Regions from separate parts of the Psychrobacter cryohalolentis K5 genome, predicted to be linked through region 2. Evidence: predicted binding sites of a transcription regulator. Region 2 holds the regulator's gene; the other holds the start of a gene.
What was found. Region 2 encodes PhoB, which activates phosphate uptake and scavenging genes when phosphate is short. Its sites were predicted from a motif close to TGTCATNAANCTGTCATAA; they were not measured.
Positions count from the first base shown of each region.

Region 1 (6,758 bases), 860 kb from region 2:
TGGTATCGTACGCGTTGGCGACGAAATCGAAATCGTTGGTATCCGTGACACTCAAAAAACCACCTGTACTGGTGTAGAGATGTTCCGTAAACTGCTTGACGAAGGTCGTGCAGGCGAAAACTGTGGCGTACTACTACGTGGTACTAAGCGTGAAGACGTACAACGTGGCCAAGTACTAGCTAAGCCAGGTTCAATCACTCCTCACACCAAGTTTGACGCTGAAGTATATGTATTGTCAAAAGAAGAGGGTGGTCGTCACACACCATTCCTAAACGGCTATCGTCCACAGTTCTATTTCCGTACCACTGACGTAACTGGCGCAATCCAATTACAAGACGGTACTGAAATGGTTATGCCTGGTGATAACGTTGAGATGGGCGTAGAGCTTATCCACCCAATCGCTATGGACAAAGGTCTTCGCTTTGCTATTCGTGAAGGTGGCCGTACGGTAGGCGCTGGTGTTGTTGCTAACGTATTGAACTAATACTTAACGCTGTCAGAGTAATCTGATCTTCGTTAATAATTAGTCAAAAGCCATCCTCGAAAGAGGGTGGCTTTTTTTGGGTATGGTTTGCTAATAGAATGACAGTGTCGACAATCAACGATAATATGATTGATATTAAAGCCAACAAATAAAGGGGCGCTGATGTTCGATATAAAAATACTAGAAGATAAGCAAGTAACAACGATCCAAGCAGTTGCTACTATCGAAGCTATGATTCAGCGACAAGACCCTTGGACATCTCAAACAATAGGCGACCTGCTCGAACAGGATAGTATCAGTCTGATGGTTGTTACTGATAATTCTGCAAACGAATTGATTGGCTACTGTTTATACCAATTATTGTTTGAGCAAGCAGAGATTTTACGCATTGGCACTCATCCTGATTATCAGCGTCAAGGGATTGCCTCACGAGTTTTTATTAGACTAGATGAGACGTTAAAGGCCAATCAAGTAGAGAGTCTTCTATTAGAAGTGAGAGCAGATAATACTGCTGCGATCGCGTTATATGAGCAGCAAGGATTTACTGTGATTCATACACGTAAAAGCTACTATCAAGCAGCGCATCAACCGGCAGTCGACGCGCTAATCATGCAGCGTATTTATAATTAATCTTAAAAAATATTAGCAGCTTTTATTATTTGAGATTTAAAACAATAACAAATATAAAATGCAGTATGGTATCGAGGTTTCCTTATCAGGATAAAGGCAGTGTCTTTTTACACACATCAATGTCGAGTTTATAATCACTATCAGCCTTCATATGCTCAAGAATATCAATGCGTTCGGTCAACATCTCTATCATCAAACTGATGGTCGTTTGTTGTTTTCTGATTTGAATCAGTTTTTGCTGGGTAATGTTCAGCTGTAAGTCAATATCAAGCTGCCCATCGTAATAATCATTGAGGCTGTCTTTGATTTCAGTCAGGGTAAAGCCAATTGCTTGTGCGCTTTTAATTAATTCGATACGTTCAACACATTCTGGATGAAACTCAGTATATAGCCGCGAACCTGCCTGACGCTTACGAGACTTCAGCAGCCCCAATTGATCATAGTGACGAATCGTATCTTTAGTGGTGTTGGCTTTGGTTGCCAGCTTACCTATTAATAAAAAAGAGGTATCAGGTGCCATAATGTACTCATGATCGTGATAGGTAAGTTACTGATTTATGAAAACATTGCTGATTAAACGTAATAGTAATAATCATACGTACTCAATCGAGTCGCGCTATTTCATGTATCGATTAGCCAGATCAACTTTAGATTTTAAAATAAAGTAATAAACTAGAGGTTTAATTGCCAAGGTTGCAAACTCCCTAACAGCGGTACCGCTAGAGGCTTATGCGAGTTTTTGTGCCAATTATCTGAACTATTAGATATTAATATATCTAGTTGAGTCAAAAACTCAGTACGTGACAAGGTGATAGCACCTAAACTCATGAGATGATCGTTAGGGAGTTGACAGTCGACAAGATTAACATTGCTGTGCTCACATAAGCGCATCAAGCCCCAAAATGCTAGCTTTGATGCATTAGAAGCGATATGGAACATCGATTCACCAAAATAAATACCGCCTATTTTTAAGCCATATAAACCACCAACGAGCGCGCCTTTATCATCCCAAACTTCAATACTATGCGCGAAGCCTTGAGCATGTAGCTCAGTATAAGCTTCAATCATCTCATCATGAATCCAAGTATGTTCGCCAACAGGCTGACTTTCATTAAGATCGTTATTAACGCCATTACTACGCGGTAAACTACAAGCGTGTATGACTTCATCAAAAGCTTGATTCAGTGTCAACTGCCAACGACTACGGTTTGCTAGCTTACGTAGCGATTTACTGGGCTGATAGTCTGTCGGCTGCATCACACATCTGGGTTCAGGGCACCACCAAGCAATTGGCTCATCGTCATTAAACCAAGGAAATAGACCCTGTGCGTAAGCAGAAATCAGCGTCTCAGGAGCTAAATCTCCCCCGATAGCCACAATACCCATACCTTCAGGATCTACTATCGCTGGCTCTGGAAAGTCATAACGCCCAAGACTTTTGATATGTTGAACAAAAGCCTCAGGCGTTGTATGACCATCGTTAACAAAATCGCTCATTTACGCTTCTTTGTCAGCTGTCAACGTTGAAGCATAAGTATGATCTTGAGCGACCGTTTCGCCTATTGCATCTAGGTACTTTTCAGCATCAAGTGCTGCCATACAGCCCGTACCAGCAGAGGTGATCGCTTGACGATAGACGTGATCTGCGACGTCACCTGCGGCAAAGACACCTTCGATACTGGTTTGGGTAGCGTTACCATTGAGACCGCTGTTGACGATCAGATAACCGTCTTTCATCTCTAGCTGACCTTTAAATAAGTCAGTATTCGGCTTATGACCAATGGCAACAAACATACCAAACACGTCCAGTTGCTTGGTGCTGCCATCAATCATAGATTCAATGACCACGCCATTAACGCCCATATCATCACCAACCACTTCTTTTACGCTGTGGTTCCACTCGATTTTGACATTACCATTTTTGGCTTTTTCAAATAGTTTATCTTGTAGGATTTTTTCTGAGCGTAAGCTATCACGGCGATGGACTAAAGTGACTTCAGCGGCGATATTTGATAAATACAGCGCTTCTTCAACGGCCGTGTTACCACCACCGATAACTGCCACTTTTTGGTCTTTATAAAAGAAGCCATCACAAGTTGCACAAGCAGAAACGCCAAGACCACGGAATTTGGTTTCTGACTCTAGACCTAGATACTGTGCTGATGCGCCGGTTGAGATAATAAGAGCATCACAGGTGTAATTGCCGTTATTACCAGTCAGCTCAAAAGGACGCACATTTAAATTCACAGCATTGACATGATCATAAACCAGTTCAGTACCAAAGCGTTCGGCATGGGCTTTCATACGCTCCATCAATGCAGGACCAGTCAAATCATGTGCATCACCCGGCCAGTTATCGACTTCGGTCGTCGTCGTGAGCTGTCCGCCGACTTCCATACCGGTGACCATAACAGGCTTTAGGTTGGCGCGTGCTGCATACACAGCGGCAGAATAACCAGCAGGACCTGAACCTAAAATAATGAGTTTTTCGTGGCGTGGAGCAGTATTATCAGTTGCCATAAGATTTCCTTGCTAGAGCAATAAAAGTGAAAGGGTTCAACGTTAAAATAATAAGTAGATATTATAAGTATTATAAAAGATAAGCGTAAAAATGACGACGTATCTGGTTATTATGGTTGCTATGTGATAATAACATAAGGGCTAAGAGCAAAAAGTGCAAGTTTGCTAAAACAAATATGGGTATCATTAGAACTAAAGTATCTGCAGCTTGAAATTTTAGTACCAAAAATTAGCCCATATTCAAATATAGTCAGTGAAAAGTGATATATAAACATCACGTACTGCTGGTATTAATTTGTCTTGCTTGCTGTGCCTACGCAGACAGAGGCTATAAAAAATTTATACCAGCAGTAACGTAGAGTTCTTAATATATTTTGGTTAGATTCTAATGCAAAAAGAACAGGCATCATTTTTTACTAGCTGCATTTTTGGCTAAATCACTACTGGATTGATTTTCTTATGCGCTTTATTGATAACACGGTCGCCATGGCAGCTATGTATTTGTTATTATAAGAAGTTGTATGCCGCGCACAAAACAAAAACAGCAATGCGGTCAATATTTTGTCGTAGTATTTTAGATAAAGTTTTTGTGTTATTACGCCACATCAGTCGTAACCTATTACAGCAGTTTCTATCAGGAATTTATGTCAGCATGATTAAGCTTAATCATGGTTTGACGACTATTGAGTATTCATGACGAGTATTAACAACAAGGCAGATCTTACGTGATATCAGCACCAATTATTGATTACTTAAAAAAGGGCATATTTACCTTACTGGGATTACTCCTCGCGGTTTATTTGTTCGTGATTTTGATGACTTATACCGGTAATGATCCCAGCTGGTCGCATATCAGTAGTGATATGACGACCATTAATAATATGGGCGGCGAGATGGGCGCATGGCTCTCAGATTTGCTGTATAGCTTCTTTGGTTTTGGTGCGTGGTGGTTACTGGCGTTTCTGGTTTATGAGTCAGTGCTGATTTGGTGGGACAATAAACCGACGTTTTGGTTATTACGCTTGGTTGCTTATGTGTTTTTAATATTGAGCAGCAGTGCCTTATTTGCCCAGATGATCGCATTGGTGCAGCAGGTAGCAGATCCAATATCTTCAGGACTCAAAGGCGTTGCTGGCGGTATTATTGGTCTTGAGCTACAAGCGAGGCTAGCACAGCTATTGTCGCAGTGGGGGAGTGTGACGTTTTTGGCAGTGTTTGTCGCTATTACGACCACCTTTGCCTTTAATATTCATTGGTTAAGTATTTACGAAAAATTCAAAACTTTGTCTTGGTTTGGGTCAGGTGTCAAAAACCTTGATAGCAGCCTTGATGCTAGTCAAATAACACAAGAAGACAATGCTACTAGTGCTGCCGATAAACAAGGTCGTGATATAGCAATAAGTGATACTAATACTCCAGAATATGAGCAATTGCCTCTTGAGTTGCAAGTGGATGAACAGGCTAACAATAAACAGCAAGACAATAGAAGTGGTCGTTTTAATAGCGCATTGACAGACTTTTTATCGTCTTCAGGATTGGGTGCCAGTGTAAAAGCTTCTATGGCAGCCGCTGCGCAAGTCGCCAGTGAAAGTACCAAACGAGAAGAGCAGCTACAAACTGCAGCCGCCACAACGACTAGCAATAGTGCTTTTAATCTAAATAAAACATCAGTACCTGCTACCAATGCTACGCCAATGCCTATCAGAAAGGTTGAGCCAAGTTTTGCATGGAACGATGCAAATACTGTCGCTGATTTATTAGCAAACCAGATAGAAAATGAGCAAGATACGATACCTTATGATTTCGTAAATGCTCCATATTCAGAGGCATCAGCTGCTGCTTCTGTTGACAGCTTAAATACTGACATTTCTTCTGCTAGCCCAGTTCTTGATATCACTCAAGAGGAGGCTCAGCAACAAGCAGCACATTCGTTAAATGATTATGCACCGAACATGTCAACTACGCAGCCAGATATTCCTGAATCAGCGCCTAGCGTCGATAGCTTAGTGGATGCATGGTTGGCAGAACATGCGGCAGTGCCGGAAGCGACTGATTTTAGCCATGAACAAGAATTATCTGCCGTAGAGACATTAACAGAAACTGCAGCTGCACCTGTTCAGCAGCAAACTACTATCTCACCAAACGACATTACTGACGACATTCCTAATAATGCTGCAAATGACTTGTTGAACGATTTGGAGTCTTTTTCTGATGCTGATGCTGATGTAGAGAATACATCAGAAATAATAGATATGACACCGACCAATACCCCGCCTGCAAATCCAAAAGCACCACCAATAGCAGAGAGTACGGCTACCATATCAAGTATCGAGTCAGCCACAGTAACTAAACCAACTATGAGTTTTGCAGTCCCAGAAGGTGATAGTAGCAATCATATTACGGATATGATGCCAGAAGACGACAATGTTTATGATAGCACTGACGAGATTGATGCTCCCGTTATGCCTCATATTAGTGATGATGTTGCATTCAGTCAAAAATCACGCTCGATGCAAACGGCTGCCTATCGTAGTAGTCTGTCGCCGATTCCAGAGATGTCGATCTTAGATAAGCCAGACCCCAATCGTCAGCCAAGCTATACGCTTGCTGAGCTTGAGCAGTTATCAGAGCTACTGGAAATTAAATTACAAGAGTTCAATGTCAAAGCAAATGTTGTTAATGCGATTCCAGGACCTGTCGTCACTCGCTTTGAAGTAGAACTTGCGCCTGGGATAAAAGCCAGTAAAGTTACGGGAATTTCACGTGATTTGGCACGCTCATTATCAATGGCATCTTTACGTGTGGTTGAGGTTATTCCTGGTAAACCCTATATTGGTATCGAAGTACCCAATAAACAGCGCGAAATGGTACGTTTGATTGAGTTGTTGGATACCGAAAAATTTAAAGATCCTAAAGCGCAAATCAGTATGGCGATGGGTAAAGATATTGGCGGTAAAGCTATTATTACTGATCTTGCACGAGCGCCGCATATGTTGGTCGCTGGTACGACGGGTTCTGGTAAATCAGTCTTGGTCAACGCGATGTTACTATCGATGCTGCTCAAATATACGCCGAACGAGCTGCGAATGATTCTTATCGATCCTAAGCAGCTTGAACTTGCCAA
Region 1 covers NC_007969.1:520,117-526,874, forward strand. The annotation lists gene tuf (elongation factor Tu) at 1-484, shown strand, start outside; gene rimI (ribosomal protein S18-alanine N-acetyltransferase) at 647-1,114, shown strand; gene PCRYO_RS02225 (MerR family transcriptional regulator) at 1,200-1,634, opposite strand; gene aat (leucyl/phenylalanyl-tRNA--protein transferase) at 1,787-2,611, opposite strand; gene trxB (thioredoxin-disulfide reductase) at 2,612-3,634, opposite strand; gene PCRYO_RS02240 (DNA translocase FtsK) at 4,360-6,758, shown strand, end outside.
Region 1: the regulator PhoB is predicted to act here: its motif matches at 4,277-4,295, upstream of PCRYO_RS02240 (DNA translocase FtsK).

Region 2 (6,758 bases):
CACAATCAAAGCAAGCGCAACTGCACCAGCCCAGCCGGAGAAGCTTTGACCTTTCACCATCAATGCATAAACAAAAAGACCAATCACGATAGAGGGCGCTGACAGCAAGATATCGTTTAAAAAACGAGTAACTTTACCCAACAAGCTGCCTTGTGAGAACTCCGCTAAATAGATGCCCGCCATCATTCCAACCGGCGTACCAATCGCGAGACCTAACAAGGCGATCATCAATGAACCAATAATAGCATTACGTAAACCGCCGTCGCCCATAGGCGGTGGTGTATCTGCCATAAATACCGGCATCTCGATTAACCCTTGAAAACCCTCAACAAAAAGCGTCAGCAAAATCCATGTCAGCCAGAACAAACCAAAAGCGATGGCTGAGATGGCAAAACCAAGCCCCAATCTATTGATCAGGCGACGCTTATGATATAAACGCTTGTTGTAGCGTTCTTCAAAGCGTGAAGTCGGCTGGCTGGTTTGGTCGTTATCAGTCGTGACAGTCGCTAAAGTCATTAGGCGTTTGTCCTTTGTTGGTCGAAGGATTGGGTTAAGTGGTTGATTAACATGCTTGCTTTATAACAAGATATTGGCGCTACTTAGTGACCGGCTTTTTGGTCGATACGCATAAGCATTAGCTTAGAGATGGACAAGACAATAAAGGTAATAACAAATAGGATTAAACCCAAATGTAATAGGGATGCCAAATGCAATTCACTTGATGCTTCGGCAAATTCATTGGCGAGTGCAGAGGTAATCGTTACCCCAGAGGTAAACAAACTTGGGCTGATATTAAAGGCATTACCGATTAAGAAAGTCACAGCCATCGTCTCGCCCAATGCGCGTCCAAGCCCTAAAATCACACCACCGACCACGCCAGCTTTAGTATAAGGTAAGATGATTTTGAACATCACTTCCCACGTCGTCGCACCCATGCCATACGCAGATTCTTTTAATAAATCAGGTACCACAGAAAAAACATCCCGCATGGTGGCGGCAATAAAAGGAATAATCATAATTGCCAGTACCAAGGAGGCGGTAAACATACCAAGCCCCATCGGTGCACCAGTGAATACTTGCCCGATAATAGGCAGAGGACCGATGTTTTCAATCAACCATGGCTGAATGTGTTCGCTAAAATACGGCGCAAAGACAAACAAACCCCACATGCCATAAATAATAGAAGGAATACCTGCCAACAGCTCAATGGCGATACCCAATGGCTTTTTTAAGAAGTTAGGGCACAGTTCGGTCAAAAAGATAGCAATACCAAAGCTCACTGGCACAGCAATAGCGATTGCAATAAGGGAGGTGACAATCGTACCGTAAATAGGTGCAAGTGCCCCATATTGATCGTTCACTGTATCCCAGTTATTGCTGGTATAAAATCCCAGTCCAAATTCAGTGATACTGGGCCAAGCGCCTACGATTAATGAGAGCAGGATGCCACCAAGTGACAATAGCACCAAGATTGCAAATGCTTTAGTTGCATTGACAAAGATAGCATCGTAACGTTTTTGTTTAGCCAGTTGGGACCTTAAATCATTCATAAGTGTCTCAGCGTTGAATAGAATCAAGTCAAAATAGTAAAAGAGGTTTTATCACAACAAACTTAAAAAAATCTTTAAATTTTCTGTGATAAAACCTCTCAAACCCCTACCGGAGAATAGTGGTTTGAGAGGTTGGCTCGACAGTGATTATGCAATCACTAGTATAAACAGGTTACTGTGCAGGCTTATAGACAGGTTGGCCGTCACTGCCTTTGACCTCACTCCATTTTGCTTTAAATAAGGCAACTGCAGTATCAGAGAACGGTACGTAATCAAGCGCCATAGCGTCGTCATCACCTTGCTCATAAGCCCAGTCAAAGAACTTCAATACACCAGCGACTTGTTTGGCATCTTGTGGCTGCTTATGTACTAAGATAAAAGTGGCGGCGGCGATTGGCCAAGCTTGCGCTGTTTCAGAGTTGGTAATGACTTTATAAAAGCCTTCTTGCTGTGACCAATCGATGTCACCTGCTGCTGCAAAGGTTTTGGCAGAAGGTTGTACGACATTGCCCGCAGCATTTTTCAGGGCGACGTGTGCCATACCGTTTTGCTTAGCGTAAGCGTATTCAACATAGCCGATAGAGTTTTTCATACGCGTGACATAGCTCGACACACCTTCATTACCTTTACCACCCGCACCGGTAGCCGACGTTGGCCATTTGACGGTCTTATCGACACCTACACTGTCATTCCAATCGCTTGACACTTTGGCTAGATAATCAGTGAAGTTAAAGGTTGTACCAGAACCATCTGAGCGAAACACTGTGGTAATGGCAGCGTCTGGTAATTTAAGTTCAGGATTCATCGCCGCAATTGCAGGGTCGTTCCATTTGCTGATTTTACCCAGATAAATATCAGCAAGCATTTTGCCATCGAGCTTTAACTGACCGGGCTCAATACCATCGATATTAACAATAGGTACCACGCCACCGATGACGCTTGGGAACTGTATCAGACCGGCTTCGTTCAACTCTTCTGGTGTCATCGGCGCATCAGATGCCCCAAAATCTACCGTCTTAGCAACGATTTGTTTGATACCACCTGATGAGCCAATAGACTGATAGTTCACTTGACCACCTGTGGCTTTATTGTAGGCATCTGACCACTTAGCATAGATAGGCTGTGGAAAAGAAGCACCAGCACCGGTAATACTCATCGATGCACTTTCAGCTGAGCTAGCACTAGCGTCGCTACTCACAGCAGTGTTTGATGGTGCTGTTGTGGCTGCTTCGTCGGTTTTATCGCTCTCGTTGTTGCTAGTCGTTTGGTTACAAGCGGCTAATGTCAAAGTGCTAGCGATTGCTACTGCCATGAATGAATAACGCATTATTTCTCCTAAAATTAATCAATTTTGAGTATCAAGCATTTATAAATAACAATGACAATGGTTTTCTGGGGTTGGCTGAAATGATGCTCTGCGGTTAATAAGGAGATTGTGCCAAATAAATATGACAGTTTGATGACATAAAGCCTTGCTATCACAAAAAACGACTGAAAAAAGAAAGTGATAAAAAAACGATGTTAAAGGAGTGGGCACAAAAAAAGCATAGGCAGTATTCTGATTACTGTCTATGCTCATTTTTTTTTCAATATTACTTATTACACAAGTTTTTTACTTAGATAAATGGTATTAGGTTTTAGCGCTACCCAACAGTTGCCCCATTTGAACGATTGAGCCATGCTGCATGGTATCTTGCCAATCCGTTTTTGCTGCTTTTGGCAGTACTACAATTGCGGTTGAACCTAAATAAAAACGACCAAGCTCGTCACCTTTTTTAAAGCTCATATCATGGTCTGCTTCTTGAATATCATCGGTACGGCTAATTTTACCCGTCGCTACTGTCTCAATCCCAGCGACAATCATCGCACCGACCATCACTACTGCCGCTTTACCATAGGCGGTATCAAACAGACAGACAAGGCGCTCGTTACGAGCAAACAAATCCGGCACATTAGCAGCCGTGGTGTTATTGACCGAAAATAGTGTACCAGGTACATAGCGGGTCTTGGTTAATATACCGTCAAATGGCATATGCACACGGTGATAGTTGCTTGGAGCAAGATAGACCGTAGCAAAACTACCATCCGCAAAATAATCGCCATCTGCGCTATCAGCTAAGAGCTGACCGATATCATAGTCACGACCTTTGGCTTGCAGTAGCTTATGGTCATGAATCTGCCCAAGCTGCGAAATCATGCCATCCGCAGGACTGACAATACCATTGATACTGGCATCGATAATACGGGCATTGTCTTGGAGCTCACGAGTAAAGAAATCATTAAAGCTCTCATAAGCGTTTAGGCTTTGACGCTCATATTCATCTAAGCTAACATCATACGCTTTGGCAAAACTGCGGATAAACGTACGCTTAACCCAAGGGTGGCGGCTGGCAGCTAAGCGCCCTGCGACTTTACTGATTTTTTGCTGCGGGACAAATTGCTGTAAGGTAGTAAATACATTCATAATAGATGACCAAATTAGGGATTAAAAATAGTTATTAAAATAAGAAGTTGTAATAAAAAATCATAGATAGGCAGTTTTATAGCTAGATTTATTTATAAACATAATCATAAGTACATACACAGATAATTGTATTTTATCATGGTCCGCAGCAGACTGTATGACCATAATCGTTAAAGGAAGTAAGCAATGAGATCTCTTATTCAGCGAGTCAAATATGCCAGTGTCAGCGTTGATGGGCAGGAGGTCGGTGCTATTGAGCAAGGTGTGCTGGCATATATCGGCTTGGGACACGATGATAACCTACAAAGTGCGCAGCGGATGATTGATAAAATCCTCACCTATCGTATTTTTGACAATGATGATGATCCAGCCAAATACGGCAAAGTCGATAAAAATGTCCAGCAAGTCGGTGGTGGGCTATTATTGGTCTCACAATTTACTCTGATGGCAAAGACGGATAAAGGTCGCCGCCCTGAATTTGGTAGCGCAATGGCACCTGATATGGCTCAAGCTTTATTTGCACAATTGGTTGATTATGCAAAGACGCAGTATTTAACGGTTGCAACGGGTCAGTTTGGCGCTGATATGCAAGTATTGAGTGTCAATGATGGACCATTAAACTTTTTATTAGAAGTGCATTAAGTCATTAGCATGGCTACTAAGTATTATAAATTTAAGAGTAAATGTCATTAAGCTGTCATAATTAAGCCCTTTAATGAAGAAACGCTTATTTGCGTTTGTTACTGCTTTTATAAACGCTATTTTGTCCTCTAACATTAAGAATATATTAAGAATACATTATGTCTAAAGAGCAAATTTTGATTGTTGAAGATGAAGATGCCATTCGTGAAATGGTCGTCATGACCCTAGAGATGGCGGGCTTTGATAGTTTGCAGGCAGCGGATGTGTCAGAGGCGCACCAACAAGTGGTCGATCATCGTCCAGCGCTGATTTTATTGGACTGGATGTTACCCGGTGATAAAAGTGGTATCGATTTTTGCCGTATGCTAAAAAGCGATACGCTGCTCGCCGAGATACCGGTTATTATGTTGACCGCCAAAAGTGAAGAAGACAGTAAAGTGCATGGTCTTGACGCAGGCGCTGATGATTATATGACAAAGCCTTTCTCGACCCGTGAGCTTATCTCAAGAATCAAAGCGGTATTGCGACGTAGTAACGCGCTAAGCGGCGACAAACCTATTAATATAGGCAGGCTAACTTTAGATGCCAAAAGTCAACGCTTCATGGTGGGTGATGATATTATCGATATGGGTCCGACAGAATATCGCTTATTGGCGTTTTTTATGAGCCATCCTGAGCGCGCTTATACCCGTGCCCAGCTGCTCGATCAAGTATGGGGCGGTAACGTCTACATCGAAGATAGAACCATTGATGTTCACGTAAAGCGTTTGCGCACATTACTACGTCCACATGATTGTGATACATTGATACAAACGGTACGCGGTACAGGTTATCGATTTTCTAGCCGTATCGAAAAAGGGTAATCGCTAGTAATATGAATATTGTATAGTGTCACCTTTTAATAGTGTCGCCTTTTATCGGGAGCGGCCAATAGTAGAAAAATTATAAAAAATAATGGATAAATAAAAATGCCTATCCAAGACAATGAGCAAGGTGCTACAAATCAACTTAAAAAAATCAGAAGTGCTTTACGAGCATTACGTGATGCCGTGATTTTGCTCAATGATGATGATGGACTTGAATGGTGGAACCAAGCGGCGCAGGATTTATTATTGTTGCAATCCTCAGATAAAGGCAGGCGTATTTTTGACTTCATTCAAGTGCCTGAATTTATCAAGTATTATCAGGAGGCAACGACGCTTAATACTGATGCCGATGCCGATGAGAGTGTGCATATCGTCTCTTTGCAAGACCCAAACCGCTATCTAAAGTGTGAGCTGACGCCATTTGGCGATGAAAAACTACTGATCATTTATGATGTGACCCGCTTGCAGCATTTAGAAGCAATGCGCCGCGACTTTGTGGCCAATGTTTCGCATGAGCTACGTACACCATTGACGGTCTTGATGGGATATCTGGAGAATTTCTCTGATCAGCCAGATATGCCTGCGAATTGGCGTCGCGGTTTTGAGCTGATGACTCAGCAAACGGCACGCATGAATAGGGTGGTCAATGACTTATTGCTACTGTCTCGTATCGAAATCGAAGAAACCCATGCGTTTAATGAAATCGATATGACCAAGCTGCTCACTCATGTCTATGATGATGCACAGGCGTATAATCAAGAATATAAGCATACGATTCACTTGCATATTGATACCTATGACGGACTATATGGCTCAGAGATGTACCTAAATAGCGCACTGTCCAATCTAGTGATTAATGCGATTAAATACACACCAAAAGGTGGCAATATCTCTATTAGTTGGACTAAGACTGCTGAGGGCTGCCGATTTGCTGTTGAAGATAATGGTATCGGTATAGCGCCGCAGCATCTTGCCCGTTTAACTGAGCGTTTTTATCGCGTTGACAGCGGGCGCAGCCGAGCAACAGGTGGGACGGGGCTTGGACTGGCAATTGTAAAACATGTCTTATATCAGCACGAAGCGAGCTTGCAAATTGAGTCAGTAGAAGGCATTGGCTCGACATTTAGTGCCGTGTTCCCAAATAACCATGTACGATCTGCCGCAATAAATTAATGCTTGATACACTTTAATCCTTTTGCAAAAGTGGATAAGGATTTACCGCGCTACCATTAATAT
Region 2 covers NC_007969.1:2,719,778-2,726,535, reverse strand. The annotation lists gene pstA (phosphate ABC transporter permease PstA) at 1-516, opposite strand, end outside; gene pstC (phosphate ABC transporter permease subunit PstC) at 600-1,550, opposite strand; gene pstS (phosphate ABC transporter substrate-binding protein PstS) at 1,723-2,877, opposite strand; gene asd (archaetidylserine decarboxylase) at 3,181-4,014, opposite strand; gene dtd (D-aminoacyl-tRNA deacylase) at 4,201-4,656, shown strand; gene phoB (phosphate regulon transcriptional regulator PhoB) at 4,815-5,519, shown strand; gene phoR (phosphate regulon sensor histidine kinase PhoR) at 5,625-6,695, shown strand; gene PCRYO_RS11310 (M23 family metallopeptidase) at 6,709-6,758, opposite strand, start outside.